DNA from 3 places in the Micromonospora sp. NPDC048935 genome. Region 1 is predicted to be linked to each of the others. Evidence: riboswitches for the same ligand, from Rfam matches in the RefSeq annotation. Region 1 holds a riboswitch; each other region holds the start of a gene.
The links. A riboswitch is a leader RNA that binds a small molecule or an ion and turns the genes downstream of it on or off. The one in region 1 is predicted to bind cobalamin.

Region 1 (9,505 bases):
GCAGTCCGTCCCCGTCCGGACGGAGACGCCCGAGCTGCTGGGCATCGCGGCCGACGACCCCCTCATCGCCGGGGTCGTCGGCTGGGTCGACCTCACCGCCGACAACGTCGGCGACCGCCTCGCCCGGCTCCAGGCGGCGCGCGGCGGAGAGCGGCTGGTGGGCATTCGCGACCTCGTCCAGTCCGAGCCCGACCCGGCCTACCTCGACCGCCCGGACATCCGGCGCGGCATCGCCGCCGTGGGCGCCGCCGGCCTGGCGTTCGACCTGCTGGTGCGCGACCACCAACTGCCGGCGGCCACCCGGCTCGTCCGTGACCTGCCGCAGATGCGGTTCGTCCTGGATCACCTCGGCAAGCCGTCGCTCGGGCGCGCCGGCCTCGGCGACTGGCCCCGCGACCTGCGGGCGCTCGCCGCCGAGCCCAACACGACGGCGAAGCTCTCCGGTCTGGTCACCGAGGTGGACGGTCCCTCGTGGACGACGGCGGACCTTCGGCCCGCCGTCGAGCACGCGCTCGACGTGTTCGGCCCGGACCGGCTGATGTTCGGCTCGGACTGGCCCGTGAGCCTGCTCGCGTCCTCGTACGCGCGCTGGGTCGAGGCACTCACCGAGCTGCTGGGCCCGCTGGGCGACGACGAACGGGCGGCGATCTGGCGACGGACCGCCCGCCGGGCGTACCGGCTGGAGACGCCCTGACGCCTCGCGGTCGGCCGGGTCCCCGCTCGGCCACGGCCGACGGGCCGCGTGGAGTGCCAGTTTGGTCGGACGTATGGCTTCACCGGATCAGGTAACGGCGACAACATGGCCGTAAGACCTTGGCAACATGCGTCAATGCTGGCAAGGTAACGCCTGATCGAGGGAAACATCCGACCTATCCCGACGGGTGGCGCGGGCAAGCGGCCGCGCTCCCCGCCGGGCAGGCTGGGTGGCTGAGAGGTTCCTGGCGCGCTGGGGGTCCCCCCGTCGCTGCGCCGGGGCCACGCTTGGGAGGTCAGATCCGACGATGAGCACCGTCGAGGCATCCGCCGGCACGCAGCGCGGCGAACTCAGCGACTGGTTCCGCGAACGGATCTCCCACGCCGTTTCCGAGTTGACCGCGGCGACGGCGCTCGTCGTCCTGTTCATCGCGTTGACCTTCGCCAGTCCGTACTTCCTGACGGCCGACAACCTCTTCAACATCGGGGCGCAGACCGCGGTGATCGCCATCATCGCCGCGGCGCAGACGATGGTCATCATCACGAAGGGCATCGACCTGTCCGTGGGGTCGGTCGCCGCGCTCGCCGGCGTCGTCGGAGCGATGGTCGTCCGCGACCTCGGCTTCTCGGTGTGGGCGGCGACGGCTGTCGCGATCGGCGTCGGCGCGTTGGCCGGCCTGCTGAACGGGCTGCTGGTCACCGTCGCCCGGATCCCGCCGTTCATCGCGACGCTGGGCACGATGTCCGTGGGTCGGGGCCTGGTCTTCATCATCACCGGCGCGGTCGGTGTCTACGGCCTGCCCCGCTCCTTCCAACTGCTCGGCAACGGGGAGATCCTCGGCATCCCGTTCGCCGTGTTGATCACCGTCCTCGTCGCGGTCGGCGTCGCCTTCCTGCTCTCGCAGACCCGCTTCGGTCAGTACACCTACGCGATGGGCTCCAACCTGGAGGCAGCCCGCCGCTCCGGCATCCGGGTGGGTCGTCACCTGACCGGGGTGTACGTGCTGGCCGGTGTGCTGGTCGGGTTGGGCGGCATGATCGCCGCGTCCCGGGTCAACTCCGGCCAGCCGAACTACGGGATCTCGTTGGAACTCGACGTCATCGCCGCCGCGGTCATCGGCGGCGCCAGCCTGTTCGGTGGTCAGGGGCGGATCGTCGGGACCATCATCGGCGCGTTCCTCATCGCCCTGGTGCGTAACGGCGCTGTCCTGCTCGACATCAGCATCCACTACCAGCAGGTGATCGTCGGCCTGATCATCTGGGCCGCCGTCTACTTCGACCAGTACCGCCGCCGGCGGCTGGAATCACGGGGTTGACATGCCATTCCGAGAGTCCGAACGAGGAAGGACACACACCATGGCGCACACCACCACCAGCCGGCGGGCGCGGCGGCCCGTTCTACGCGTACAGGCCGTTCTGGCCGCCGCCGCGGCGACCGCTCTGCTCAGTGCCTGCGGCGGGGTCGAAGTCCGCGACGGCGGCGACGGCGCGACGAAGGCGGCGAGCGGTCCGTTGAAGCTCGCCGTCGTGCCGAAGGCCGTCGGTGCCGACTACTGGAACACCGTGAAGGCGGGCGCGGAGTGCGCCGCGCAGCGCGCGGGAGACGTCACCGTCCAGTGGGACGGGGTGACCGCCGAGACCGATGTCGAGGGCCAGGTCAACCTGATCCAGAACTTCGTCACCAAGAAGGTCGACGGCATCGTCTACGCGGCCACCGACTCCAGTGCGCTGGCACCCGCCACCGACAAGGCGCTCGCCGCGAACATCCCGGTCGCGATGATCGACTCTGGCACCAGCCCGCAGCCGGCGAACGTGCCGCTGTTCGCCACCGACAACCGCGCGTCGGCCACCGAGGCGGCGAAGTTGCTCGCCACCGAACTCGGCCCCGGCAACCACCAGGTGGCGCTCGTCGAGTTCCAGCCCGGGTCGCAGACCAACACCGAGCGGGTGGACGGCTTCAAGGCCGGCCTCGCCCAGTACCCGAACCTGAAGCTGGTCGGCCAGCAGCCCAGCCGCAGTGACGTCAACGAGGCACGACGCGTCACCGAGAACATCCTCACGGCCAACCCCAACCTGGCTGGCATCTTCGCCGCCAACGAGCCGAGCGTGCTCGGCGCGGCGCAGGCCATCCAGGCGGCCGGCAAGTCCGGCAAGGTGGTCATCATCGGGTGGGACGCCGCCCCGGACGAGATCGCCGGGGTGCGCAGCGGCCAGATCTCCGCGCTGGTCGTGCAGAACCCGTTCAAGATGGGCTACTTCGGCGTCGACAAGATGGTCAAGCACCTGCGGGACAAGGCACCGCTGGCATCGGCGGACACCGGCGTCACGTTCGTCACGAAGGAGAACATCGACTCCGCGGAGATCAAGGCGGTGCTCGAGCCGAGTTGCGCCAACCCTCCGGTGCAGTGATGGGCGCGACCCCGACGGCGACCGCCGACAGCGACAAGCAGCCGACCGCCGACGAGGCGCCGGTCCTCGAAGCCCAGGGCATCGTCAAGCGGTTCGGCCACGTCGAGGCGTTGCGCGGTGCCGACTTCACGGTCCATCGGGGTGAGGTCGTGGCGCTGATCGGCGACAACGGCGCCGGCAAGAGCACCCTGATCAAGACGCTGTCCGGTGTGCACCCACCGGACGAGGGTGAGATCCGGGTGGGTGGTCGTACGGTCCAGTTCTCCACGCCGGTCGACGCCCGGCGCGCGGGGGTGGAGACCGTCTACCAGGATCTCGCCGTCGCCGACGACCTCAGCGTGGCCGCCAACCTGTACCTCGGTCGGGAGATCCTGCGCTCCGGGCCGCTCGGCCGGCTGGGGTTGCTCGACAAGCGCGCCATGCGGCAGGGCGCCGCCGCGGCCCTGGACCAGTTGGGTGTGCGGATCCCCCGGGTCACCACCCCGATCGCGATGCTGTCCGGTGGGCAGCGCCAGTGCGTCGCGGTCGCCCGCGCCATCATCTGGGCGACGAGCGTGGTCATCCTCGACGAGCCCACCGCGGCGCTCGGTGTCGTGCAGACCGGGCGGGTGCTCGACGTCGTCCGGCGCGCCCGCGACGCCGGCATGTCGGTGGTGCTGGTGAGTCACAACATGCCGCAGGTGCTGGAGATCGCCGACCGGGTCGAGGTGCTGCGGCTCGGTCGTCGGGCCGCCCGGCTTCGTGCCGACGAGGTGACCACCGACGACCTGGTCGCGGCGATGACCGGCAGCACCGGCGCGGATCGGGAGTAGGGGGGCGTTTCGGAGGTGCTGGGCGGCCAGCACCTCCGAAACGCCCCCTGGTGGTGACGCACGCGTCGATCGGTGACTCGCCCCGCAGGCCCGGGCCGGCGACGGGTGCGCACCACGCCGCCGGCCGCCGGGGCGGGTGCTCAGAACCGCGCGGGCTCGACGTTGGCGTCGGCGTCGTCGGGTTGCCCGTGCAGCGACTCCTCCACCCCGATCAGGTGGTTGGCCATGCGGATCCGGGCGCGTTCCGGGTCGCGTGCGACGAGGGCCTTGAGGATCGCGACGTGCTCGTCGTGGGTACGCCGGTCCGCGCCCTCCTCGTGCAGGCTCCGCCAGAGCCGGCCGCGCAGCGTGCGCCCGGCGAACGCCTCGATCAGACCGACGAGCACCGGATTGTCGGCGTGCACCGCGATGATCCGGTGGAACGCGATGTCGATCTCCATGATCCGTTCGTGCTCCTGCGGAGACCGTCCGGCGATCCGGGCCGCCTCGTCGAGCAACTCCGCCGCCTGGGCGAGGGCCTCGTCGGTGATCCTGGTCGCCGCCAGGCGGGCGGCCTCGCACTCCAGCAGTCGTCGGACGATGTGGATGTGCCGTGTGTCGCCCTGGCCCTGGAAATCCACCACGAAGCCCATCGGGGCCAGCAGTTGCGGCGCGTCGAGGTTGGTGACGTACGTGCCGTCACCCTGGCGGATGTTGACGATGCCGAGGATCGACAGGGCCGACATCCCCTCGCGCAGTGAACCCCGCGAGACGCCGAGCGACTCGGCCAGATCCTTCTCGATGGGCAGACGGTCCCCGGGCTTGAAACGCCCTTCGAGGATCATCCGCTTGATGCCGTTCACCACCTCGTCGGTGCGCGACATGACACCCCCTACCGGCCGGCGGGGGTGGCCGCCCCACCCGCGATCACGTACGCCGCCGGAGACGCCACGGTAGTCGGGTCCGTCCCCGTCCAGTAGTCGCCGTCGGGGAACCGGTAGAGCTCGACCGACTCGGGGCGCATCCGGGTGGAGTAGCCGGGCTGGTGCGGCAGGACGTAACCGCTGCCCGTGCCGGTGTCCCGGATGACGCACGGATCGGTGAAGTGCTCGTGCAGGTGGTCGACGAACTCGGTGACCCGGTTGGTGAGATCGCCCGAGATCGCGACGTAGTCGAGCACCGACACGTGCTGGACCATCTCGCACAGGCCGACACCGCCGGCGTGGGGGCACACGGGGATGTCGAACTTCGCGGCGAGCAGCAGCACGGCGACGATCTCGTTGATGCTGGCCAACCTGCCGGTGTCCAGTTGGCAGAAGTCGATGGCCCCGGCCTGGAACAGCTGCTTGAACATCACCCGGTTGTGGCAGTGCTCGCCGGTGGCGACGCCGATGGGCGCGACCGCGCGACGGACGGCGGCGTGGCCCAGGATGTCGTCGGGGCTGGTCGGCTCCTCGATCCACAGTGGCTCGAACTGGGCCAGGGCCTTGACCCACTCGATGGCCTGACCGACGTCCCACACCTGGTTGGCGTCGATCATCAGGTTGCGGTCCGGGCCGAGGATCTCTCGGGCGATGGCGCAGCGGCGGATGTCGTCGTCGAGGTCGGCGCCCACCTTGAGCTTGACGTAGCCGTAGCCGCTGTCGACCGCCTCCTGGCACAGCCGGCGCAGCTTGTCGTCGCCGTAGCCGAGCCAGCCGGCCGAGGTGGTGTAGGCGGGGTAGCCCGTCCGGTCGAGCTCGGCGAGACGGGCGGCCTTGGTGCTCTCCTTGGCGCGCAGGATGGCCAGCGCCTCGTCCCGGGTCAGCGCGTCGGACAGGTAGCGCAGGTCCGCGATGTCGACGAGTTGCTCGGGGGACATGTCGACGAGCAGCCGCCACAGCGGCTTGTCGGCGAGCCGGGCGACCAGGTCCCACGACGCGTTCAGCACGGCGGCCAGCGACAGGTGGACGACGCCCTTCTCCGGGCCGAGCCACCGCAGTTGGGAGTCGGAGGTGAGCAGGCGGTAGACGGCGCCCATGTCCGCCGCCATCGTCGCGACGTCCACGCCGACGAGGCGCTGTGCCTGATGGACCGCCGCCGCGACGACGATGTCGTTGCCGCGACCGATGGTGAAGGTCAGACCGTGGCCCGCGAGTGGCGCGCCCGTGCTGTCGACGCCGTCGGTGTGCAGGACGACGTAGGCCGCCGAGTAGTCGCCGTCCTTGTTCATGGCGTCGGAGCCGTCAGCGGTCAGGGAGGTGGGGAAGCGGACGTCCTCGATGGTGACGGCAGTGATCTGCGGCATGCGCTCCTCGCCCGGCTAGGCTAAAGATCAGATGATCTCTGGGAGTATACGGAGGGCTAATCCGGCACGTCAACGACGTCGATCACCCACGAATCCAAGACATCTAATGTATCGGTCCCGATGCGAATGTGTCAGCGTGCTGTCGCCCCGGTCGTCGCACCCGGCCCGCGGGCCTCGGCGGCGGCTGTGGCGACATGTGTGGCGCTGGTAGGCACCCTGCCGCGCGGCGGCTCGTCGTCGTTGCCGGAGTGTCGATGTGCGACCGGCAGGATTGAGAAATTGCCGCGCGGAGCTGATGGGCGCCCCGGAAGATTGGATGTCCACTTCACATTCTGACATTGACGGTCGGAAATAAATAGGGATCCTTACGTCTGAAGACTTAATACATCACACCTTTCCGCATGTCGGCACCTGCTCGATGTCGCGTCCGCACGGGTGTGTGCCGCCGCGCGGGCCGCGTTCGGCACGGGTCGCGCGCGCCCGTGACGACCATCACCCGTCACGGCGGCGACACGCCCGGCACCGACATGTGGGGTGTGACAACCGCAGCGTCCCTATATATGGTGTCGACGCAGCTGGTTCGGCCGCTCAACCCGAGCGGTCGAGGCAAGAGGGAACCCGGTGGAAATCCGGGACTGTCCCGCAGCGGTGAGTGGGAACGACAGCCGTCATGAGCACTGGGCCACCAATCGGTCTGGGAAGCGACGGCCAGTAGGAGACCGGCGAACCCGGTCGTGCCCGTGAGTCCGAAGACCTGCCAGCGCGCCGTGCACCCACATCCGGGTGGGCGGCGGTCCGAGGCCGCGTGGGACGGCCGACGCCACCTGACCCGCGCCTGCCCGGCGTGGCGTCCGACGGTGTCTGTCTCCGCGCGTCCGAAGGCCACCAGGTCTCGAACTCGCGAGGAGTGAGTGGTGACAGTCACCGAGGTAGTCCCGGCACACGGCGACGCGGCCCTGCGGCGGACGCCGATGCAGGTCCGCAAACGCGACGGCAGCACCGAGTCCGTGGATGTCAACAAGATCGTCCGGGCGGTCGAGCGGTGGGCCGACGACCTGACCGACGTCGACCCGCTGCGCGTCGCCACCCGCACGATCAGCGGGCTGTACGACGGCGCGACGACTGCCGAGCTGGACCGGCTGTCCATCCAGACCGCCGCCGAGATGATCGGTGAGGAACCGCAGTACTCCCGTCTCGCGGCCCGGCTGCTGGCCGGCTACGTCGACAAGGAAGTGCGTCGGCAGGGCGTCACCTCGTTCAGCGCGGCGATCCGGGTCGGGCACGCCGAGGGCCTGATCGGGAACGACACCGCCGCGTTCGTCGCCGCACACGCCGCGGTACTCGACGACGCCATCGACGCCGACGGCGACCGGAGGTTCGAGTACTTCGGCCTGCGCACCGTGTACGACAGGTACCTGCTGCGCCACCCCACCAGCCGGCTGGTGCTGGAGACCCCGCAGTACTGGCTGCTGCGGGTGGCCTGCGGGCTGTCCCAGACGCCGGACGAGGCGGTCGGCTTCTACCGGCTGATGTCCAGCCTGGCCTATCTGCCCAGCTCACCGACGTTGTTCAACTCCGGCACCCGGCACACCCAGATGTCCTCCTGCTACCTGGTCGACTCACCGCGCGACGAGTTGGACTCGATCTACCAGCGGTACGCCCAGGTCGCCAACCTGTCCAAGTTCGCCGGCGGCATCGGCATCGCGTACTCCCGGGTGCGGTCCCGGGGCGCGCTGATCCGCGGCACCAACGGACAGTCCAACGGGATCGTGCCGTGGCTGCGCACGCTGGACGCGAGCGTCGCCGCGGTCAACCAGGGTGGCCGGCGCAAGGGCGCGGCCTGCGTCTACCTGGAGCCGTGGCACCCGGACGTCGAGGAGTTCCTGCAACTGCGGGACAACACCGGCGAGGACGCCCGGCGCACCCACAACCTCAACCTGGCCAACTGGGTCCCGGACGAGTTCATGCGCCGGGTCGAGGCCGACGAGCTGTGGTCGCTGTTCGACCCGCACGAGGTGCCCGAGCTGCCCGACCTGTGGGGGGAGCGGTTCGACGCCGCGTACCGGGAGGCCGAGGCGCAGGGCCGTTACGTGCGGTAGGTCCCGGCGCGGGAGCTGTACGGCAAGATGATGCGCACCCTCGCCCAGACCGGCAACGGGTGGATGACGTTCAAGGACGCCGCGAACCGGCTGTGCAACCAGACCGCCGAGGACGGCAACGTGGTGCACCTGTCCAACCTGTGCACCGAGATCATCGAAGTGTCCAGTGACGCCGAGACCGCCGTGTGCAACCTCGGCTCGGTGAACCTCGCCGCGCACCTCACCGACGGCGGCATCGACTGGGACCGGCTGCGCGCCACGGTCCGTACCGCGGTGACCTTCCTCGACCGGGTCATCGACATCAACCACTACCCGACCGCGCAGGCGGCGGCGAGCAACCCCCGCTGGCGGCCGGTCGGGCTGGGGCTGATGGGCCTACAGGACGTCTTCTTCGCGCTGCGGCTGCCGTTCGACTCGCCGGCCGCGCGGGAGTTGTCCACCCGGATCAGCGAGGAGTTGTACCTGACCGCGCTGGAGACCTCCGCCGACCTGGCGCGTCGCTTCGGCGCGCACCCGGCGTACGCGCAGACCCGGGCCGCGCGGGGCCAGCTCCAACCCGACCTGTGGGGTGTCGAGGGTACGCAGACCGCGCGCTGGGCGGCGCTGCGGGAACGGGTCGCGGCGGACGGGTTGCGCAACTCGCTGCTGGTGGCGGTCGCCCCGACCGCGACCATCGCCTCGATCGCCGGGTGCTACGAGTGCATCGAGCCGCAGGTGTCCAACCTGTTCAAGCGCGAGACCCTGTCGGGGGAGTTCCTCCAGGTCAACACGGCCCTGGTCGGCGAGCTGAAGGCCCGCGGTCTGTGGACCGACCGGATCCGCTCGTCGATCAGGCGGGCGGAGGGCTCGGTGCAGGACATCGCGGAGTTGCCGGCCGAGGTCCGGGAGCTGTTCCGTACCGCGTGGGAGCTGCCGCAGCGGGCGCTTATCGACCTGGCGGCCGCCCGCGCCCCGTTCATCGACCAGTCTCAGTCGCTGAACCTGTTCCTGGCCGCGCCGACCATCGGCAAGCTCTCGTCGATGTACCTGTACGCCTGGAAGACCGGGCTGAAGTCCACGTACTACCTGCGTTCGCGCCCCGCCACGCGGATCCAGCAGGCCACCGTCGCGGTCGTCGCCCCGGTGGCGGCCGACGCGGCGGCGCTGGCCTGCTCGCTGGAGAACCCCGAGTCGTGCGAGGCCTGCCAGTGACAGCCGCCGACCCCACCACCGATGCCGGCACCACC
Region 2 (9,505 bases), on a different contig from region 1:
GACCTGGCGCAGTGGATGGGCGAACAGCACCGCCACGATGTCACCGGTCTTGCCGAAGACGTGCGGGACCTGGCTGCCCCCGTGGAACCCGGCGTCCGCCCAGTCGGGCAGCGACGTCGTCTCGACCGGCGAATGACAGCCCGTCGCGGCGCTCGTGCTCGTCGTGCTCGTCGCGCTCGCGGCGCTCGTCGCGCTGGCGCTCGGCGCGGCCGATCCGCCGCTGGCCGTGGTCGTGCACCCCGCCAGCAGAACCACAGAGGCCGCCAGCAGCGACCTGCCCCATGAACCCATCTCGACCCCTCCGGAACGCGTCGACGACTCGTATCTTCAGGACACCTGTCGCGCCCGTCCGGTTCCTAGTGCAGTGAACGGGCGATCTCGATCGCCTCGGCCTGGGTGAGGGCGCCCTCGATCCGGTAGCTCACGTCGGCGTCCTGCCAGATCAGGGTCGAGGCGGCCAGCCGGGCGCTCTCCTGGCGGACATTCCCCGCCCGGTCCACGTACGACAGGATGTGCGGGCCGTCGACCCACACGGCGAAGTCGCCGTTGACCTCGACCCACTCCGCTCCCGGCGGGGTGACCTCCTTGTGGAAGGACAGGTTGAGGCGACCGTCGAACGCGTCCACGCGCAACGCGCCGCCGTCGTAGAGCAACGTCGCCACCCGGCAGGTGCCCGTGGCGTCGGGGTCGGCGACCAGCACCCGTTCGGGCGGCCCCAGCTTCGCCGGCAGGCGGATCGGGAACCGCACCGCCCGCTGTGCCTCCTCCAGGCCGGCGGCGTGCTGCCCCGGCAACGGCGGGGCAGCACCGCTGGGCAGCGTCGTCGCGGGCGAGGTGGCGATGCTGACGCCGGCGAAGCGCAGCAGCCCCGTGACGGCGTCGGCGACGGCGGCCCGGGTCGGCGGCAACACCGCCACGACCAGCGCGGCGAGCGCCGCCGCGGCGAACGGGCGCCACCGGCGCACGGGCCGGTGCAGCCGTACGCGGACGCGGGCGCGCACGTCGGGCGGCTCGGGCGTGTCCAGCCAGGCGGACAGGTCGCGCAGCTCCCGTTCGAGGTCACCCATGCCGGACCTCCTCCCGGTCGAGCAGGCCGCGAAGCTTCGCCAGCGCCCGGGACGTGCGCGACTTCACCGTGCCCCGGGGCCAGCCCAGCGTCGCCACCGTCTCCTCCTCGCTGAGGTCGAGGAAGAACCGGCAGACGATCACCTCGCGGTCGCGTACCGGCAGTTGACGCAGGGCCTGCACCAGCGCGGCGCGGCGCTCCCCGGCGAGGACCGCGCCGACCGCCCCGTCCTCGGTGATCTCCGACATCGGGTCCGCTGCCGCCGCCCGCAGGACGAGTCCGTCCCGCCGGCCCCGGGAGCGGTGCAGGTTGCGGGTCTCGTTGGCGACGATCGCGAGCAGCCACGACCGGAAGGACGACTCGCCCCGATAACGCGACAGCTTGCGGTACGCCTTCACAAACGCCTCCTGGATGACGTCCTCGGAGTCCGAGCCCGCGCCGAGCAGCACCGCCGTCCGGTACGCGGACGCGGTGTGCCGGGCGACCAGGAGGTCGTACGCCTCCAGGTCACCGGAGCGGGCGCGGGTGACGAGCGCGTCGTCGTCCAGGGGAACCTCCGTTCGGATCACACTCATGACACCGCCCACGCTCGGCGGGTTCCAGCCCTCGGTGGGTCAGTTGTCTCCCATCCGGCGTGCAGCGTATTGCCAGGAATCGGTGCTGCACTGGAGGGCGTCGAGGGAAGGGGTTGGCATGAGCTGGTTCAGTCGCCGGTCACGGGGTGCCGAGGCGACCCCGACGAAGCTGGACCGGGAGGCGACCCGGGACGATCTCGCCGCGCTGGAGGCGTTCGTCACGAGTCGGCGCGGGGTGGAGTTCTACCTGGAGCCGGAGACCACCGCGACGGACACGACAGTCGTGGCGATCGCCCACGACGGCGAGTGGATCCGTCGCCGTACCGGCACGCCCCGCGCGGCCGGGGCGATCGCCCGCAAGCACGCGGTGCCGCTGTACGAGGCGGGCCGCACCGGCTACCCGGAACGGATGCGGGTGTGGAACCGGGCCCATCCGGAGCGCCACGCCCGCTGACGCTCAGCCTCAGCCAACGGGGTCGATCATGGAGTCGTGGTGCCCAATTTAGCCACGGATGGTTGCTTTGTCGCCCACCACAACTCCATGATCGACGAGGCGCGACCATGCGAACGGGGCTTCAACCCTGGTCGGGTTCCGTGCGTTCGAGTGATCGCTGGACGAGCGTGAGGATGGACGGTAGGAGCAGGTCGTTGCCACCGATCGTGGCGACGGCGTGCACGCTGTGGGGGGTGCCGTCGAGGTCGACGACCAGGGCGCCCGCCTCGCGGGCGACCGCGACGCCCGCGACGGTGTCCCAGGGCTTGTTGCTGAGCATGATGAACGCGTCGATCCTGCCGTGAGCCAACCAGGCGAGGTCGATCGCGGCAGACCCGTGCATGCGGATCCGTTGGACGTGCCGGGTGAGCTGCTCGGTGATGGCGAGTCGTTCGGTGTTCTTCCCGCTGGCCCCGGTGCCGACCGCGTAGTCGCCGATGGCGACGACGGCATCCCTGAGGTCGGTGACCCGGCTGGCGTGGATGCGTCGATTGTTGGCGTAGGCCCCGTGTCCCTTGGCGGCGTGGTAGCGGGTGCCGAGGAACGGCAGGTCGATGACGCCGAGGACGGCGTCTGCGCCGTGCATGAGGCCGAGGGAGATCGCGCACAGGGGTGAGCCGTGGACGAAGTTGACAGTTCCGTCGACGGGATCGAGTGCCCAGGTCAGTGCGGTGGCGTCGCCACTGTCGCCGTACTCCTCGCCGAGGAAACCGATGTCGGGCGCCTTGGCGGCCAGATGCGCGCGGACCGCCCTCTCGATGGCGTAGTCCACCTCGGAAGCCATGTCGCGGTCACCCTTGAAGGTCAGCGCACCGGGCTGGAGCGTCCGCATCAGGTCGCGCGCCAGGTCGACGGCCTCCTGCGCGAGGGGGAGGAGGCGGGCGTAGTCGGTCATAGCTGGCGGCTGCGATCCCAGAGTGAGGTGAACATCTCGTCGAATATCGGGTAGAGGCCGGCGGGGCCCGCGCTGCGTTCGATGACCATCGTCGGACAGTCGACGCCCCGCATCCGCGGTAGGTAGTGCTGGACGACGCAGAGTCGGTCATCGATCAGGAGTACGTTGGCGCGAATGGACTCGTCGTAGACGCCGATGGACGGGTGGTCTCGGGCACCTGCGGGGAGCCTGTCACGAATGCGGCGGGCCAGATTCTGGATGTTGAGTTCGGTGAGCGCGCTGAGGTGGCCGTCCGGATAGTCGTCCTCACGCTCCTGCCGCCTGATCGCCTCGCCGGCGGGATCCAGGAAAAGGCAACGGAGGTGGGTGCCGGCGGCGAGGAGCTTCAGAAGGCGGTTGTCGGCGTACTGCTGGCAAATGAGGTTGAGTGACAGGCCGGACGCCCGGATGTCCCTGGCATGGTCGAAGAGGACGTGCGGCGGCAACTCCGCCACGAAATCTGACCGGCTGGAATAGATCGCGGTGACATCGGCGCACCGGTCCCGCGCCGCCCTCGCGACCTTCGGGCCACTGACGTTGCGTTCGGTCGGGTTTTGGTCGCGTTCGCCGAGCAGGAGCGTCATGCGTGCGTGACGTGGCATGGACAGGCCGGCGCAGATGCGGGTGAGGACGTCGATGCTGCTGACCCGGCGGGCGCCGCTGGTGATCTCGCTGACCTGCGCCTGACTGAGCCCGGTGGCGATGCCGAGGGTGGTTTGACTGGCGTGGGTTGTTCGCTGGACGAGGCGGAACACCTGAGCGATGTCCCGAGTGGCAAGGGCGTCGAGCATGTCGGAGGAATCCCACAGCAGGTCGGGAACGGTAAACGCTCCAGTCGTTCGGACGCTCACGCGCCGCTCCCTTCCCGCACCGGGGATGTGGGTCAGCATAGCCAGCGAACTGATGGCGGTGCCGGGACGACATCCGGAGGGTGGATGGAAGTTATCCGCCGAGGGATCACCCACTGTGATGGATGGCTGCGGTTAGGGTGAGCAGGGTCGTGGTGTGAGTCTTCGCTCCCGTCCGCACCTGCCCATGCGCCCCACCTGGCTGTGCCGCAACTGCGCCGCCGCGTGGCCGTGCTCCCGCGCGCAACTCGATCTCGTCGCCGAGTTCTATGGCCACTCGCTGGCGCTGGCCCTCTACCTGACGTCCTGCATGAACGAGGCGATCCACGACCTGTTCAGTCTTGGCGGTCGCCCCGACCTTGCCAAGATGCACACCCGTTTCCTCGGCTGGCTGTCGCTGACCCGCCGGCCGCGTCGCTTCGAGCACGAGTAACCCAGGGCTGACCGCGTGGGTGCTGAACCGTCTACGACATCAGCTCCAATCAGCTCGCCGTCTCGTGTGTCAGGCAACCCCGCGCGCCTATATTTTCCCAGGTCAATGTGATGAGCGCGGCCGGGCGACGCCGGGGCCGGCGTTGACCGGCGGCGGAGGGGTGTGGCAGCATTCGCGGCCTGACGGCAGTGAAGGAAGTCGGTGCGATTCCGACGCGGTCCCGCCACTGTCACCGGGGAGCGATCCCCCCTCGTGAGTCACGGCCGTGTGTCTGCGGCTGGAAGGCCGGGGGAGAGCGTCGATCCGGAAGCCAGGATACTTCGGCCGTCGGGACGTACCCCAGGGCGTGGACACCCGAGGAGGACCCGATGACGCACGGCGTCTCATTCATCGACGAGCATCGTCATGACCCGCATCGCGGGCGACACCCCGCACCCGCAACCGGCCGCGCCCGCACGTCTGGCGCCGGTTGCCTCGACGCGCGCCAGGCCGCTGGCTTCCGGTACCGCTGAGCCGAGCGCCCGCCGCTGACCGACTCCGACGCCCGCGTCGACGAGTCCGGCAGCGCCGTCGTACCGGCTGACGCCGCACCCATCCGCTTCGTCCAGGTCGCCTCCGCAGCGGCCAGGGCGTCACTCTCCGGAGCCCGCCGTGCGCATCCTGCTGCTGTCCACCGCCGACACCGACCTGCTGGCCGCCCGCGCCAGCGGCGCCGACTACCGGCTCGCCAACCCCGCGCGGGTCGCCGCCGACGAGGTGCCCGCCCTGCTCGACGGGGTCGCCCTCGTCGTCGTACGCCTGCTCGGCGGCCGACAGGCGTGGCCGGACGGCCTCGCCGTGCTGCTCGGCACCGGAGTGCCGACGGTCGTGCTCGGCGGCGAGGCGCTGCCCGACGCGGAGCTGATGGCCATCTCCACAGTGCCGTCCGGGGTCGTCACCCAGTCGCTGGCGTACCTGGTGGAGGGCGGGCCGGACAACCTCGGGCAGTTGGCCCGGTTCCTCTCCGACACGGTCCTGCTCACCGGCGAGGGGTTCGCCCCGCCCACACCCACCCCGGCGTACGGCGTGCACGGCGAACACCCCGCCGACCCGGATCGGCCCACGGTGGGGATCGTCTTCTACCGGGCGCACGCCCTCGCCGGCAACACCGACTTCGTCGACGTGCTCGCGGACGCGGTCCACCAGGCCGGCGGCAACCCGCTGCCGATCTTCTGCGGTTCGCTGCGCGGGTTGACCACGGGCGCCGGCCCGCTCGGGCTGTTCGCCCGCTGCGACGCGCTGCTGGTCACCGTGCTCGCCGCCGGCGGTGCGGTCGCCGCGGACGCCTCCGGAGGTGGCGACGAGGACGCCTGGGACGTCGGCGCCCTGGCCGCCCTGGACGTGCCGGTCATCCAGGCGCTCTGCCTGACCAGCACCCGGGCGCAGTGGGAGGCCAGCGACGCCGGGCTGTCCCCGTTGGACGCGGCGATGCAGGTGGCCATCCCCGAGTTCGACGGTCGGATCGTCACCGTGCCGTTCTCGTTCAAGCAGATCGACGCCGACGGCCTGTCCGTCTACGCCGCCGACCCCGAGCGGGCCGCCCGGGTCGCCGGGATCGCGGTGCGCCACGCCCGGCTGCGCTACGTGCCCAACGCCGACAAGCGGGTCGCCGTGGTACTCAGCTCGTACCCCACCAAGCACTCCCGGGTCGGCAACGCCGTCGGGCTGGACACCCCGGTCTCGGCGGTCCGGCTGTTCGCCGCGCTCGCCGAGGCTGGCTACGACCTGGGCGACGCGCCGGTGCCCGACGACGGCGACGCGCTGATCCACGCGCTGATCGCCGCCGGAGGCCACGACGTGGAGTGGCTCACCCCGGAGCAGTTGGCCGCCGCCGAGGCCCGGATACCGGGGTCAACCTACCGGCGGTGGTTCGACCAGATCCCGGCCGAGCTGCGCGAGCGGATGCGGGAGCACTGGGGTGAGCCGCCCGGCCAGCTGTACACCGAGGGCGGCGACATCGTCCTCGCCGGGCTGCGCTTCGGCAACGTGGTGCTGCTGATCCAGCCGCCGCGCGGCTTCGGGGAGAACCCGATCGCCATCTACCACGACCCGGACCTCCCGCCGAGTCACCACTACCTGGCCGCGTACCGCTGGTTGACCGCGCCGCCCGCAGACGGCGGCTTCGGCGCGGACGCCGTGGTGCACCTGGGCAAGCACGGCACCCTGGAGTGGCTGCCCGGCAAGGGCCTCGGCCTGGCCGCCGACTGCGCGCCCGACGCGGTCCTCGGTGACCTGCCGCTGGTCTACCCGTTCATCGTCAACGACCCCGGCGAGGGCACCCAGGCCAAGCGGCGGGCGCACGCCGTGGTCATCGACCACCTGGTGCCGCCGATGGCCCGCGCCGAGACCTACGGCGACCTGGCCAAACTGGAGCAACTGCTGGACGAGTACGCGACGGTGCAGGCCCTCGACCCGGCGAAGGTGCCCACCGTGCGGGCGCAGATCTGGGACCTGGTGCGCGCCGCCGAGCTGCACCACGACCTGCACGCCGAGGCGATGCCCGACGCGGACGACTTCGACGACTTCGTGCTGCACCTCGACGGGTACCTGTGCGAGGTCAAGGACGTGCAGATCCGTGACGGGCTGCACATCCTCGCCGACGCGCCCACCGGTGAGCCCCGGGTCAACCTGGTCCTCGCCGTGCTGCGCGCCCCCCAGATCTGGGGCGGCGCCCGCGCCCTGCCCGGCCTGCGGCAGGCCCTCGCCGTCGCGTACTCCCTCGACGAGCAGGAGTTGCTCGCGGCACCTGGCGAACGACTGGCGCTGCCCACGGCGCTGACCGACGTGGTGGACGGGCCGGCCGGCACCGCCGCCGACGCCATCGACCTGATCGAGGCCCTGGCCCGGCGGCTGGTCCTCGGCATGGAGACCCTGGACTGGGCCGTGGACGCGGTCGACGCGGTGGTGACGGAGGTGACCGGCCGGCCGATCCCGGACGTCGCCGCCGTGCTGCACTTCGCCGCCACCGAACTGGTGCCCCGGCTCGGCCGGACCACCGACGAGCTGAGGAACACCCTCGGCGCGCTCGACGGCCGCTTCGTGCCGCCCGGCCCGTCCGGCTCACCCACCCGGGGCCTGGTCAACGTGCTGCCCACCGGGCGCAACTTCTACTCCGTCGACCCGAAGGCCATTCCCAGCCGCAACGCCTGGGACGTCGGGGTGGCCCTCGCCGACTCGCTGCTGGCTCGGCACCTCGCCGACACCGGGGCGTACCCCCGCTCGGTGGGGTTGACCGTGTGGGGCACCAGCGCGATGCGCACCCAGGGCGACGACATCGCCGAGATCCTCGCGCTGCTGGGCTGCCGGCCGGTCTGGGACGAGCGGTCCCGGCGGGTCACCGGCATCGAGGTGGTGCCGACCGCCGAGCTGGGCCGGCCCCGCGTCGACGTGACGGTGCGCATCTCCGGGTTCTTCCGCGACGCGTTCCCGCACGTGGTGGCCTTGCTCGACGACGCAGTCCGGCAGGTCGCCGCCCTGGACGAGCCGGACGACGACAACTACCTGCGGGCGCACGTCGCCGCCGACCTCGCCGAGCACGGCGACGAGCGGCGGGCCACCGCCCGGATCTTCGGCTCCAAGCCCGGGGCGTACGGCGCGGGCCTGCTGCCCCTGATCGACGCCCGGACCTGGCGCGGCGACGCCGACCTGGCCGAGGTGTACGCGGTGTGGGGCGGCTACGCCTACGGACGGGGCCTGGACGGGCGGGAGGCGCGCGCCGACATGGAACGCTCCTTCGCCCGGATCGCGGTGGCGGTGAAGAACCAGGACACCCGCGAGCACGACATCGTCGACTCCGACGACTACTTCCAGTACCACGGCGGGATGGTGGCGATGGTCCGCCACCTCACCGGCACGTCACCGCAGGCGTACGTGGGTGACTCGGCGATGCCGCACGACGTGCGCACCCGCACCCTGGGCGAGGAGACCCGGCGGGTGTTCCGGGCCCGGGTGGTCAACCCGAAGTGGATCGCGGCCATGCGCCGGCACGGCTACAAGGGCGCGTTCGAGCTGGCGGCCACCGTGGACTACCTGTTCGGCTACGACGCCACCGCCGGTGTGGTCGACGACTGGATGTACGAGCACCTGGCCGCCGCCTACCTCTTCGACGACACCACCCGGGAGTTCCTGGAGAAGTCCAACCCGTGGGCGTTGCGCGGCATCACCGAACGCCTGTTGGAGGCCGCCGACCGGGGGCTGTGGGCCAAACCCGAGCCGGCCACCCTGGACCGGCTGCGCGACACGTACCTGGCCAGCGAGGGCGACCTGGAGGACCGGGCATGAGCGTCACCTATCCCTTCAGCGCCGTGCTCGGCATGGCCGACATGCGGTTGGCGCTGCTGCTCAACGCGGTATCCCCGGCGATCGGCGGTGTGTTGGTCCGGGGTGAGAAGGGCACCGCCAAGTCCACCGCCGTACGGGCGCTCGCGGCGCTGCTGCCGCCGGTGCGCCGCGTCGCCGGCTGCCGCTTCGGCTGCGACCCGGCCGAGCCCGACCCGGCCTGCCCGGACGGCCCACACCCCGCCGACGCCGCCGCCGAGACGCGTCCCGCCCGGCTCGTCGAGCTGCCGGTCGGGGCCGCCGAGGACCGGGTGGTCGGCTCACTGGACCTGGAGAAGGCCCTCGGCGAGGGGGTACGCGCCTTCGAGCCGGGCCTGCTCGCCGCCGCCCATCGGGGTGTCCTCTACGTCGACGAGGTCAACCTGCTGCACGACCACCTCGTGGACCTGCTGCTGGACGCGGCGGCGATGGGTCGCAGCCACGTCGAGCGGGAGGGTGTCTCGGTCAGCCACGCGGCCCGGTTCCTGCTGGTCGGCACGATGAACCCGGAGGAGGGGGAGCTGCGCCCGCAGTTGCTCGACCGGTTCGGGCTCACCGTGGAGGTGGGTGCCAGCCGGGACCCGGCGGTCCGGGTCGAGGTGGTCCGCCGCCGGCTGGCCGCCGACGCCGACCCGGCCGGGTTCGCCGCCCGCTGGGCCGACGCCGACGCGGAGATCGCCGCCCAGGTGGCCGCCGCCCGCCGCCGGCTTCCCGGGGTACGCCTGCCGGACGCCGCGCTGCGGCAGATCGCCGAGGTGTGCGCGGCGTTCGACGTGGACGGGATGCGCGCCGACATCGTC
Region 3 (9,505 bases), on a different contig from region 1:
CGAGAACCGCACCTTCGCGACCGCTTTGCAGGGCAAGGGCTACCGGACCGGGTTCCTCGGGAAATACCTCAACGGCTACCTGCCGGCGGACACCCAGGGAGGCGCGCTGCCGTACGTCCCGCCCGGCTGGTCGGAGTGGTACGTGGCGGGCAACGGCTACTCCGAGTACAACTACGACCTCAACGAGAACCACACAGTCGTCCACTACGGAAGCCAACCGGCCGACTATCTGACCAACGTGCTGTCCCGCAAGGGCAAGGACTTCATCCAGCGTGCGGCGGCCGCCAACACGCCCTTCCTGCTGGAGGTCTCGACCTTCGCCCCACACAGCCCGTTCACCCCGGCCAACCAGGACCTGGACGACTTCCCCGGGCTCACCGCCCCGCGCACCCCGGCGTACGACCGGCTGCCCACCAACCCGCCGTCCTGGCTGGCCGGCAACGCCCCGCTGACCACACAGGAAAAGGACACCCTGGACACGAACTTCCGCAAGCGCGCGCAGTCCGTGCAGGCGGTCGACCGACTGATCGGCAACCTGCGCTCCCAACTCACCACCAGCGGCATCGCCGACAACACGTACGTGGTGTTCAGCTCCGACAACGGCTTCCACATGGGTGAGTACCGGTTGACCGGCGGCAAGCAGACCGCGTTCGACACCGACGTGCGGGTCCCGCTGGTCGTCGCCGGACCGGGCGTCGTCCCCGGCTCGCAGCGTGCCGAGATCGTGCAGAACATCGACCTGGCGCCGACCTTCCAGCGCATCGGCGCGGCCGACGTCGGCACGCACGTCGACGGGCGCAACCTGCTTCCCCTCGCCCAGGGCGAAGCGGCACCCAACTGGCGGACGGGGGCGCTGATCGAGCATCACGGCCCCAACCAGGCGGCCGACGACCCCGACGCCCAGGACCGGCGCAAGGGCAGCCCGGTCACCTACGAGGCGCTGCGGACCGCGACCTACACCTACGTCGAATACTCCAACGGCGAACGGGAGTACTACGACCGGACGGTCGACCCTCACCAGCTCGACAACATCGTCGCCGGGCTCCCGGCTACCCGCCTGGCCGCGCTGCACGATGCGCTCGCGACGTACGTCGCCTGCCACAGCCACTCGGCGTGCTGGACGGCAGGTCACGTGCCGGCCTGACGGCGTATCAACCGCAACGGCCCTGACCTGCGGCCTCGCGCTGTCGCAGGCCAGGGCCTGATTCACAAGGGCAGTCGCGTTACTCGGCGTAGGCGTTGGCGACCTGAAACGAGTCCTCGTAGAGGCGAAACTTGATGATCTTGTCGCCGCTGACCTGGAAATGCATGGCCACGGCCATCTCGTACCGTCGGCCGGTGTTGCGAGCGACGCGTCCGAACCGCCCCACCATCACCGCGTGATCCCCGTCGTACAGGATCGTCTCGATCTCGTCGACGTTCTCCTCCGGCACGATGTTGGCGCCGAGGGTCCGCAGGTAGTCAGCGACGTCGGCGCGCCGGGAACGCCTACCCGTCCACGGTATCGACGGCGATCCGGGCACGTCCCAGTCGAGGTCGTCGCCGAAGAGCATGGCGATGTCATCCGGGTTGGCGCCGCCGCCGACCATGCCGAAGAACTGCTCGACGACGTCACGGGTTGTCACGGTATCTACCTCCATTGGTTCCTGCGGGAAGACGGGTGCCCCGACCCCGCTGTTCGTCTTTCCTTCGCGTGCGATGTCCGCAGGGCGACGGGCGGCGTTGCGGTCGCTCAAGCCGCCCGCGGCGTTCGTTGAGCCGACGCGGGGAATCCCCGTGGGAGACCACCCCCTTGCTGGCCGTTGACCACGGGCCCGCGCCGTCGTCGGCGGCCGGACCTGCCTACTGGTCGGCAGGGATGTCGGCCACTCCGTTGGGCAGCACGGCGCGGGCGGCCCGGACGAGGTCGAGTGACTCGCGGAGAAGCGTGATCTTGCCGTTGTCGGCGACGAGGCGTCCGGCGTACATCTGGCTGAAGACGCGGCCGGTGACGGTCCGGCGCTCGACCGAGTATTCGCCGAAGGCTTGGTCCGGGGTGTCGATGAGGACCTCGACGGTGTCGAAACCGAAGTCGGGCACCACCTTCAGCAGGCCGACGATGAACATGCGGATCTCGTCCGGGCCGACGATGCGGGGCGGTAGCCCGATCGAGGTCAGGTACGGCAGTTCGATGACGCCGTCGTCGGTGAACAGCGCCGCCGTGGCGTCGGGGTCGGCGATGGTGGCGGTGTAGGCCAACATCAGTTCGCCTGCGCTTCTCATCTGGTGTCCCTTTCCGGGAAGCGTGCTCTGGTGGTGGCCGTCGCGTCCTCGCGCCGGGAGGGGCCAGGGCTGGTTCCGGCCCCACGAATCCGGGCACGGCCCCGGCCGCCCCGGCGCGGGGTCGGCTCAGCCGACCGGACTGGCGCCGGATTGGAAGACGTTGACGAAGTTGCCGTCGGCGTCCCGGATGGCGGTGGAGACGCTTCCGTCACCGAGGTCCACCTGGTCCCAGACGATGGTGACGCCGAGGTCGCGGAACCGGTTGGTGGCCTGCGCGAGGTCGTCGACCCGCAGGACGAGGGCCTTGTTGCCGATGGGTCGGATGTGCTCCGGCGGGTCGAGGAACATGTCCGGTACGCGGTAGCCGTCGGCGGGCTGGAGCAGTTCGAGCCGGAAGCCGTGGCCTTCGACGTAGGCGACGTCGGCGTTGATGGCGTCGAACCGGGACCGGGCGGTCTCGTCGAGCCCGAAGACGTCGTGCCACCACCGCACGGCGGCGTCGATGTCGCTGACCGTGATGGTGATGTTGTGCAGGGACAGGGCGAATCCGGCGTCGGTGTCGCTGGGCATGATGTCCTCTGTTGGAAGTAGTGGTGGTGGGCGCCCGTGCGCCGGCCATTGCCGATCGCGGACCCGACCATCCGGTGCGTTCCCGAGGTCTCGGGCTCAGTATCTCAACGGTGTGACGTCTGCCGGGGCGGATCGGTGGTCTCCCACGGCGACGGGCGGGAGTCGCCTAGATCTGGTTGACGCCGCCGTCGACGAACAGCTCGATGCCGGTGATGAAGCTGCTCTGGTCACTGGCCAGGAACAGGGCGGCCGAGGCGATCTCGTCGGGCGTGCCCATTCGACCCAGCGGAACCTTGCTGGTCAGGAAGCCCTTGAGCTGTGCGGCCTTCTCCTCGTCGGGAGCGAGACCGGTGATGCCAGGGGTGTCGGTGGGGCCGGGGGTGAGCGTGTTCACCCGGATCTGACGGCCCTTGAGTTCGTTGGCCCAGGTTCGGGCGAAGGACCGCACGGCGGCCTTGGAGGCGCCGTAGACGCCGAACGCCTCGTTGCCGACGCTCGCGGAGGTGGATCCGGTGAGGATCACCGAGGCGCCGTCGTTCAGCAGGGGCAATGCCCTCTGCACGGTGAACAGCAGGCCCTTGACGTTGGTGTCGAAAATCTGGTCGAAGTGGTCCTCGGAGACCTCTTCGAGGCGGCGGAAGGATCCCCCGCCCGCGTTGGCGAACAGCACGTCGACGCGCCGGCCCTGCGCCTCGACGGCTGCGTAGAGCCTGTCCAGGTCGCCGAGATCCGCGGCGTCGCCCCGGACGCCGGTGACGCCGGTGCCGATCTCGGCGACGGCCGCGGCGAGAGCGTCCTCACGGCGGCCGGTGATGAACACGTGTGCGCCCTCTGCGGCGAACCGGCGGGCGGCCGCCAGGCCGATCCCGCTGGTGCCGCCGGTGACCACTGCCGTCTTGCCCTGAAGCTGACCCATGAGCTGCCTTCCCATCGTGTCGCTGTCGCCAGCGGGTTGGACTTGCGCCGCCGCTGGTCGCCGTGGTGTACGGCGGTGCCCTCGGCGCAGGCTTTGATGTAACAGTAGCGGTTACATCTGGCCGCGACAAATGGGTCATGCCGGACGGAGTCGATGTAGCATCTGTGGTTACAGTGAGCGGGCGGAGATGGGTGCGATGAGCGGAAACAGCAGGTTGTGCGTCGCCGTACACGTGTTGACGTGGATGGCCCTGGATCAGCGCGACGCGGCGGCAGTGGCCACCTCCCAGCGCATCGCCGTCAGCGTCAACACCAACCCGGTGGTCATCCGCCGCTGCCTCGGCCAGCTCCGCGAGGCCGGCCTCGTGCGGTCCCGACGGGGAGCGGGCGCCGGCTGGCACCTGACCCGCGAACCGGAGTCGATCACGCTGCTCGACACGTACCTCGCGGTTGGCGACGACGAGCCGCTCTTCGCCCTGCACAGTTCACCACCGAGCGACTCCTGCCCGATCGGGTTCGGCATCCAGCCGGCCCTGCGCCAGGTCTTCGGCCGCCTCGACGAGGCCGTACGACGTGAGCTGGCCGCCACCACCATCGCGGACATGCTCCGCGACGTGATGGCGCAGCAGCCCGCGACAGCCTGACCGCGCGCCGCGGTGTGGGCGACGGCACCGGGTGTCCCGACGGCGGACGTCGTCGCTGGTGCCGCCGGCCGGTCAACGGTGGGCTTCGGCCACTCGGGGCGAACCGTCGGTCGCGGCCCGAGCCGCCCGCCGGCGACCCGTTGCCCGCCCACCGCTGCGCCGATCCCGAATTCAGGTCGGGGTTCGTCCCAGGTTCGTCGGGGCCACTATGGTGCGGGGTGGCACAAACGTTGCGAGGTGCCCCGCGCGAGTGGGGAGAATCGGGAAGCCGGTGGGAGTCCGGCACGGGCCCGCCGCGGTGACCGGGGAGCTGCCACCCACGCGTACCAGACGCAGCCACTGACCCTGCGGGGTTGGGAAGGCGGGTGACCAGCGGAGATCCGGGAGTCCGAAGACCGGCCTCGCGTCATCGACCCCGCCAGGGGCACGAGCGCAGCGGGAGCCTGCCTTGAACACCGGACTCTACGAGACCATCCACCGCCGCCGGGACGTACGTGGCCAGTTCACCGGGGCGCCGATCCCCCACGAGACGTTGAACCGGATCCTCACGGCGGCGCACGCCGCACCGAGCGTCGGCCTCTCCCAGCCCTGGGACTTCATCCTGGTCCGCGATCCCGAGCTGCGGCAGGAGTTCCACCGGCACGTACAGCGGGAACGGGACACCTTCGCGGCCACTCTCGACGGTGCGGCGGCGGAACGCTTCACCCAGATCAAGATCGATGGCGTACGGGAGTCGACGTTGTCGGTCGTGGTCACGTACGACCCGCAGCGGGGTGGACCGGCCGTGCTCGGCCGTCACGCGATCGCCGACGCCGGCCTCTACTCGGTCTGTCTGGCAATCCAGAACCTGTGGCTGGCCGCGACCGCCGAGCAACTCGGGGTCGGCTGGGTGTCGTTCTACCGGGAGCCGTTCCTGCGCGACCTGCTCGGCATCCCGGCCGCCGTCCGCCCGGTGGCGTGGCTCTGCCTCGGCCCGGTCACCCATCTGGAGCAGACGCCGGACCTGGAGCGGCACGGCTGGCGCCAGCGACGCCCGGTGTCGTCGGTGATCCACCACAATCGTTGGACGATGCGGTGACCGAGTTCTGCGACTCGAAGGCCCGTCATCGCGGAGCGTGCGGACCTGTCGTACCTGCGCCGGTCACCACGCGGTCACTAGGATGCTCATCGATGCGGGCGCACTGGGGGCGCCGCCTGACGCGTCCGGGGGCCCTCGTGTTCGGCGAAATCGTCCGCAGTCATCGCACCAGATTGTTGATGACCCAGGAAGAGCTGGCCGAGAAGGCCGGCCTGAGTGTTCGCCATATCCGCTATATCGAGTCCGGCCGGGTCGCGGCCCCACGCGCCGGCACCGTTCGTCTGTTGGCCCAGGCGTTCCGACTGACCGACACCGACCGGACCGCGTTTGAGATGGCCGCGCACGCGGCTGAGGACCGTATCGCCACCGCTGCCGGGCAGGACGCGGCACCGCCGCCGGCGCAGATCCGTCCGGCCCAGCTACCCGCACCGGTGTCCGGCTTCGCGGGACGCGCCGCCCAACTACTCGCCCTCGACGCCGCGGACGGCCCGGTCGTCCTGGTGGTCGGCACCGGCGGCGTCGGCAAGACCACGCTCATCCTGCACTGGGCGCACCGGTCCGCGGAGCGCTTTCCGGACGGGCAACTGCACGTGAATCTGCTTGGCTTCGACCCGTCCCGCGCGCCGGCCGACCCGACCGACGTGCTGCACGGCTTCCTCGGTGCTCTGGGTGTCGCCGGTCCGCAGATTCCCGCCACCCGGCAGGGGCGGGCCGCGCTGTACCGGTCGCTGCTGAACCGGCGACGGATGCTGATCGTGCTCGACAACGCCAGCGACGCCGACCAGGTCCGTCCGCTACTGCCCGGCAACCTCGCCTGCCGGGTGCTGGTGACCAGCCGGGACAGCCTCACCGGTCTGATCGTCAGCGACTCGGCGAGCCTGCTCCCGCTGTCCCCGATGGAGGTCACCGAGGCCCGGGAGTTGCTCGGCCTGCGGCTGGGCCAGCGACGGGTGGCAGCGGAGCCAGCCTCGGTGGACCGGCTCATCGACCGATGCGACGGCCTGCCGATCGCGCTCGCACTGGTGGCCGCTCGGCTCGCGACGAGCCCCGCGGCCACCGTCGGCGGCCTCACCGCCGAGATCGACGACCCGGCGCGTACGCTCGACGGCCTCACCATCGGCGACGCGAGGACCGACATCCGTGCGGTGTTCTCCTGGTCGTATCGCGTCCTGTCCCCGCCGGCGGCGCGCCTGTTCCGGCTGCTGGGCGTGCATCCGGGGCCGGACGTTTCGGTGGACGCGGCCGCCAGCCTCGCCGGCTGCGAGGAGCCCGGGGTACGCACCTGGCTCGCCGAGTTGACCCGATGTCATCTCGTGCGCGAACACCGCCCCGGGCGCTACGAGCTGCACGACCTGCTGCGCGCCTACGCGGCGGAGCTCGCCGGCACCGAAGAGACCGCCCAGGACCGTGCCGACGCGCTGCGGCGGATCCTCGACCACTACGTACACATCGCCGCCGCCGCTGCCCGACTGCTGCTGCCGCACCGCGACGAGGTGGTCGTGCCCGACGGCCAACCGGGGGTGGTGCGGCTCCACCTCAAGGACCGCGACGCCGCGATGGACTGGTTCACCGCCGAACACCAGGTGCTGCTCGCCGTACTCGAGATCGCGACGCTGCCGGAGTTCGACGCGTACGTCGACCCGTGGTGTCAGTCGTTCGTGGCCTTCGCGTCGCTGCGCGGGCACTGGCAGGAGGAGCTGCGCGGCCATCGGGCCGCCCTCGCCGTCGCCCAACGGCGTGGTGACGCGGCGCGGCAGGCGCGCGGACATCTGGGCATCGCGGTAGTTCACAGTCGACTCACCGAGGTCGAGACCGCCGAGCGGCACTTCCGGTTCGCGCTCGACGCGTACGAGAAGGTTGGTGACCTGATCGGTGCCGGCCATGTATACAGCAATCTGGCCCGTATGCAGGATGCCGACGGCCGGCACGACGAGGCGTTGCGCCTGGCCGAGGAGGCGCTGCGGCGGTACACGGCCGCCGACCACCGCCCGTTCCGGGCCCGCGCGCTGAGTGGTGTCGGCTGGTACCAGGCAAAGACCGGCGACCGTGACGGCGCGCTGCGCTCCGGCATCGAGGCGCTCGCGCTGCTGCGCGAGATCGGGGATCGGGATGGCGAGGCCGCGACGCTGGACACCCTCGGGTACGCGTACAGCCAGGCCGGTGACCACCGTAGGGCGGTCGTCCACTACCAGCAGGCCGCGACGGTGCACCACGACATGGGTGACCGGTACAACGAGGCACTGGTCCTCTCCCACATCGGTGACAGTGAACTGGAACTCGGCAGGACCGAGGAGGCGCGAGTCACCTGGACCGCGGCGCTGGAGATCCTCACCGACTTGAATCACCAGGATGCCGAGGGTCTACGGCTCCGGCTGGCCGCTCTCAACTGAGCATTTTCAGCAGGTCGGAACGGGACGGATCAGGATGTGGGCGGCCTCCCTCGCGGCGGTGCAGGCCGTCGACGCCAGATCGTTCAGTTCCCGGCGGTCGGCCGGGGGCAACCTGGTTGCCGCCTGGCGGCGCAGCGCCAGCTCGGTTCCCGTCAGGTGTGCACGCAGGTCGCATTCGCCGTCTGCGACCGCGATCGTGACCTCTCGCGCCGGGACACCAGCCGCTTCGCGCGCCGCGGTCGGTGTGGCGTACGGGAGGCCCTTCGACCGCATGCAGCTCGCCCAGCGGCGGGTGGCCACTGCCAGCTCCGGGCTGCCCGACACCTGGTCCCGCAACCTGTTGCCGATGACCTGCGGGATCGAGTCGACGCGCGCCCATCGGACGACGTCGGTGAACACCGCGGCGCGGCCCCGGGCGACGCAGCCGGCGGAGGGGAAACTCACCACTGATGCGTCCGGCAGGGTGAGGCCGAGATCCCGCGAGCCGTCGCCGAACAACGCCTTCTGGAACGCGGGGCGCTTCGCATCCGGGCCGACGCTCGGCGGATTCACCTGGCTGCTGAACTCGTATCCGCGGGACCGACGCTTCGGCAGGTCGACCAGCCGGTGCTCGTCGTCGCCGGCGGCGAGCGGTGGCACGTACGGCCGGTAGGTCTCGCCCAGCCCCGCCATGCAACGACGGGTGACCTCCTCCTCGGCCGTCGTCGTCAACAGCCGCCGAGCCGGCTGCGCGCCAGAATCGGTGACCAGGTCGACGGCCTGTTCGGTGAGTGCGTCCGCGGGCGGCGGGGCGGTGCCCGGCCGCGGCGCGCACGCGCCGCAGACGAGCACCACGACCACGGCCAGGGCCGCCGACCGATTTACCACGTGCACCACTTGTGCGACGAGATCCGGTTGTCCATCGGGCTCCCATCGGTCATCTTGTCGAGCTTGAGGTTCGCGAGGTGGCCGCCCTTCGCGAGGTTGTAGTAGCCCCGACCGGTGCCGTAGTTGACGTCGTCATAGAGCTGGATGTTGCAGTTCTGTCCGTTGTTGAAGACGGAGCTGGCGCAGTTGTTCCATGTCCCTCCGTTGATCAGGCCGCAGCTCTTGTGCGCCCACCCGAAGTAGGAGCTGGTGCTGTTCGGCCACTGGCCCGGTCCGTCGCTGTAGTTGGGGTCGACCCAGACGCAGAACGAGCCCGGGTCGCACGCCTCCATCCCGCCGGATGCCAGCAGGTTGTCGACGGGCACGACTGCCCGTCCCCCGTTCGACGCCCTCGTTGCCGCCAGTTCCGCAGCCGTTGCAGTGGAGGTGCCTCCGGCCGCCGACAGGTCCGCCGCGTTCGCCGGCCCTACCAGAACCGTCGTCATCAGGATGACGCCGGCTCCGACGGCCCCCACGCGCCGTAGCAGTGCTCGCATTTCATGACCTCCACGGTGTGTCGATCGCTCTGCGTCGATCCGACTTGGTCCATCGTCGATGCCTGGCCTGGCCGCGCACAGGAAAGCAACAGGCAAACGACCGGCACTTTGGCTCGCCCAGTAGCCCTCCTGGGCCTGATCGGCTGTTGGACCAGCGTGGAACTCCTGGATCGGCGTCGGCTACCGGCTGCGGACGAGCCGGTCATAGCCGCCCGTTGGGGGCGTAACCGTCCTCGCGTTCGA

Region 2: another riboswitch for cobalamin. It lies ahead of cobN (cobaltochelatase subunit CobN); the one in region 1 lies ahead of ACGFIW_RS23920 (ribonucleoside-diphosphate reductase subunit alpha).
Region 3: another riboswitch for cobalamin. It lies ahead of bluB (5,6-dimethylbenzimidazole synthase); the one in region 1 lies ahead of ACGFIW_RS23920 (ribonucleoside-diphosphate reductase subunit alpha).

Annotation. Positions count from the first base shown of each region.
Region 1 is NZ_JBICTZ010000009.1:51,059-60,563, reverse strand. Features, by position in the region: gene ACGFIW_RS23950 (amidohydrolase family protein) at 1-694, shown strand, start outside; gene ACGFIW_RS23945 (ABC transporter permease) at 1,002-2,009, shown strand; gene ACGFIW_RS23940 (ABC transporter substrate-binding protein) at 2,050-3,102, shown strand; gene ACGFIW_RS23935 (ATP-binding cassette domain-containing protein) at 3,102-3,914, shown strand; gene ACGFIW_RS23930 (FadR/GntR family transcriptional regulator) at 4,055-4,777, opposite strand; gene ACGFIW_RS23925 (enolase C-terminal domain-like protein) at 4,786-6,180, opposite strand; cobalamin riboswitch at 6,740-6,957, shown strand; partial or broken gene ACGFIW_RS23920 (ribonucleoside-diphosphate reductase subunit alpha) at 7,152-9,470, shown strand.
Region 2 is NZ_JBICTZ010000005.1:168,461-177,965, reverse strand. Features, by position in the region: gene ACGFIW_RS16500 (hypothetical protein) at 1-291, opposite strand, end outside; gene ACGFIW_RS16495 (hypothetical protein) at 357-1,067, opposite strand; gene ACGFIW_RS16490 (RNA polymerase sigma factor) at 1,060-1,641, opposite strand; gene ACGFIW_RS16485 (hypothetical protein) at 1,760-2,095, shown strand; gene ACGFIW_RS16480 (inositol monophosphatase family protein) at 2,217-3,029, opposite strand; gene ACGFIW_RS16475 (DUF5919 domain-containing protein) at 3,026-3,919, opposite strand; gene ACGFIW_RS16470 (hypothetical protein) at 4,074-4,349, shown strand; cobalamin riboswitch at 4,541-4,670, shown strand; gene cobN (cobaltochelatase subunit CobN) at 5,001-8,669, shown strand; gene ACGFIW_RS16460 (VWA domain-containing protein) at 8,666-9,505, shown strand, end outside.
Region 3 is NZ_JBICTZ010000006.1:184,364-193,868, forward strand. Features, by position in the region: gene ACGFIW_RS18715 (sulfatase) at 1-1,144, shown strand, start outside; gene ACGFIW_RS18720 (nuclear transport factor 2 family protein) at 1,224-1,625, opposite strand; gene ACGFIW_RS18725 (nuclear transport factor 2 family protein) at 1,843-2,262, opposite strand; gene ACGFIW_RS18730 (VOC family protein) at 2,389-2,832, opposite strand; gene ACGFIW_RS18735 (SDR family oxidoreductase) at 2,999-3,748, opposite strand; gene ACGFIW_RS18740 (Rrf2 family transcriptional regulator) at 3,945-4,391, shown strand; cobalamin riboswitch at 4,610-4,810, shown strand; gene bluB (5,6-dimethylbenzimidazole synthase) at 4,840-5,469, shown strand; gene ACGFIW_RS18750 (ATP-binding protein) at 5,562-7,859, shown strand; gene ACGFIW_RS18755 (hypothetical protein) at 7,866-8,735, opposite strand; gene ACGFIW_RS18760 (peptidase inhibitor family I36 protein) at 8,720-9,091, opposite strand.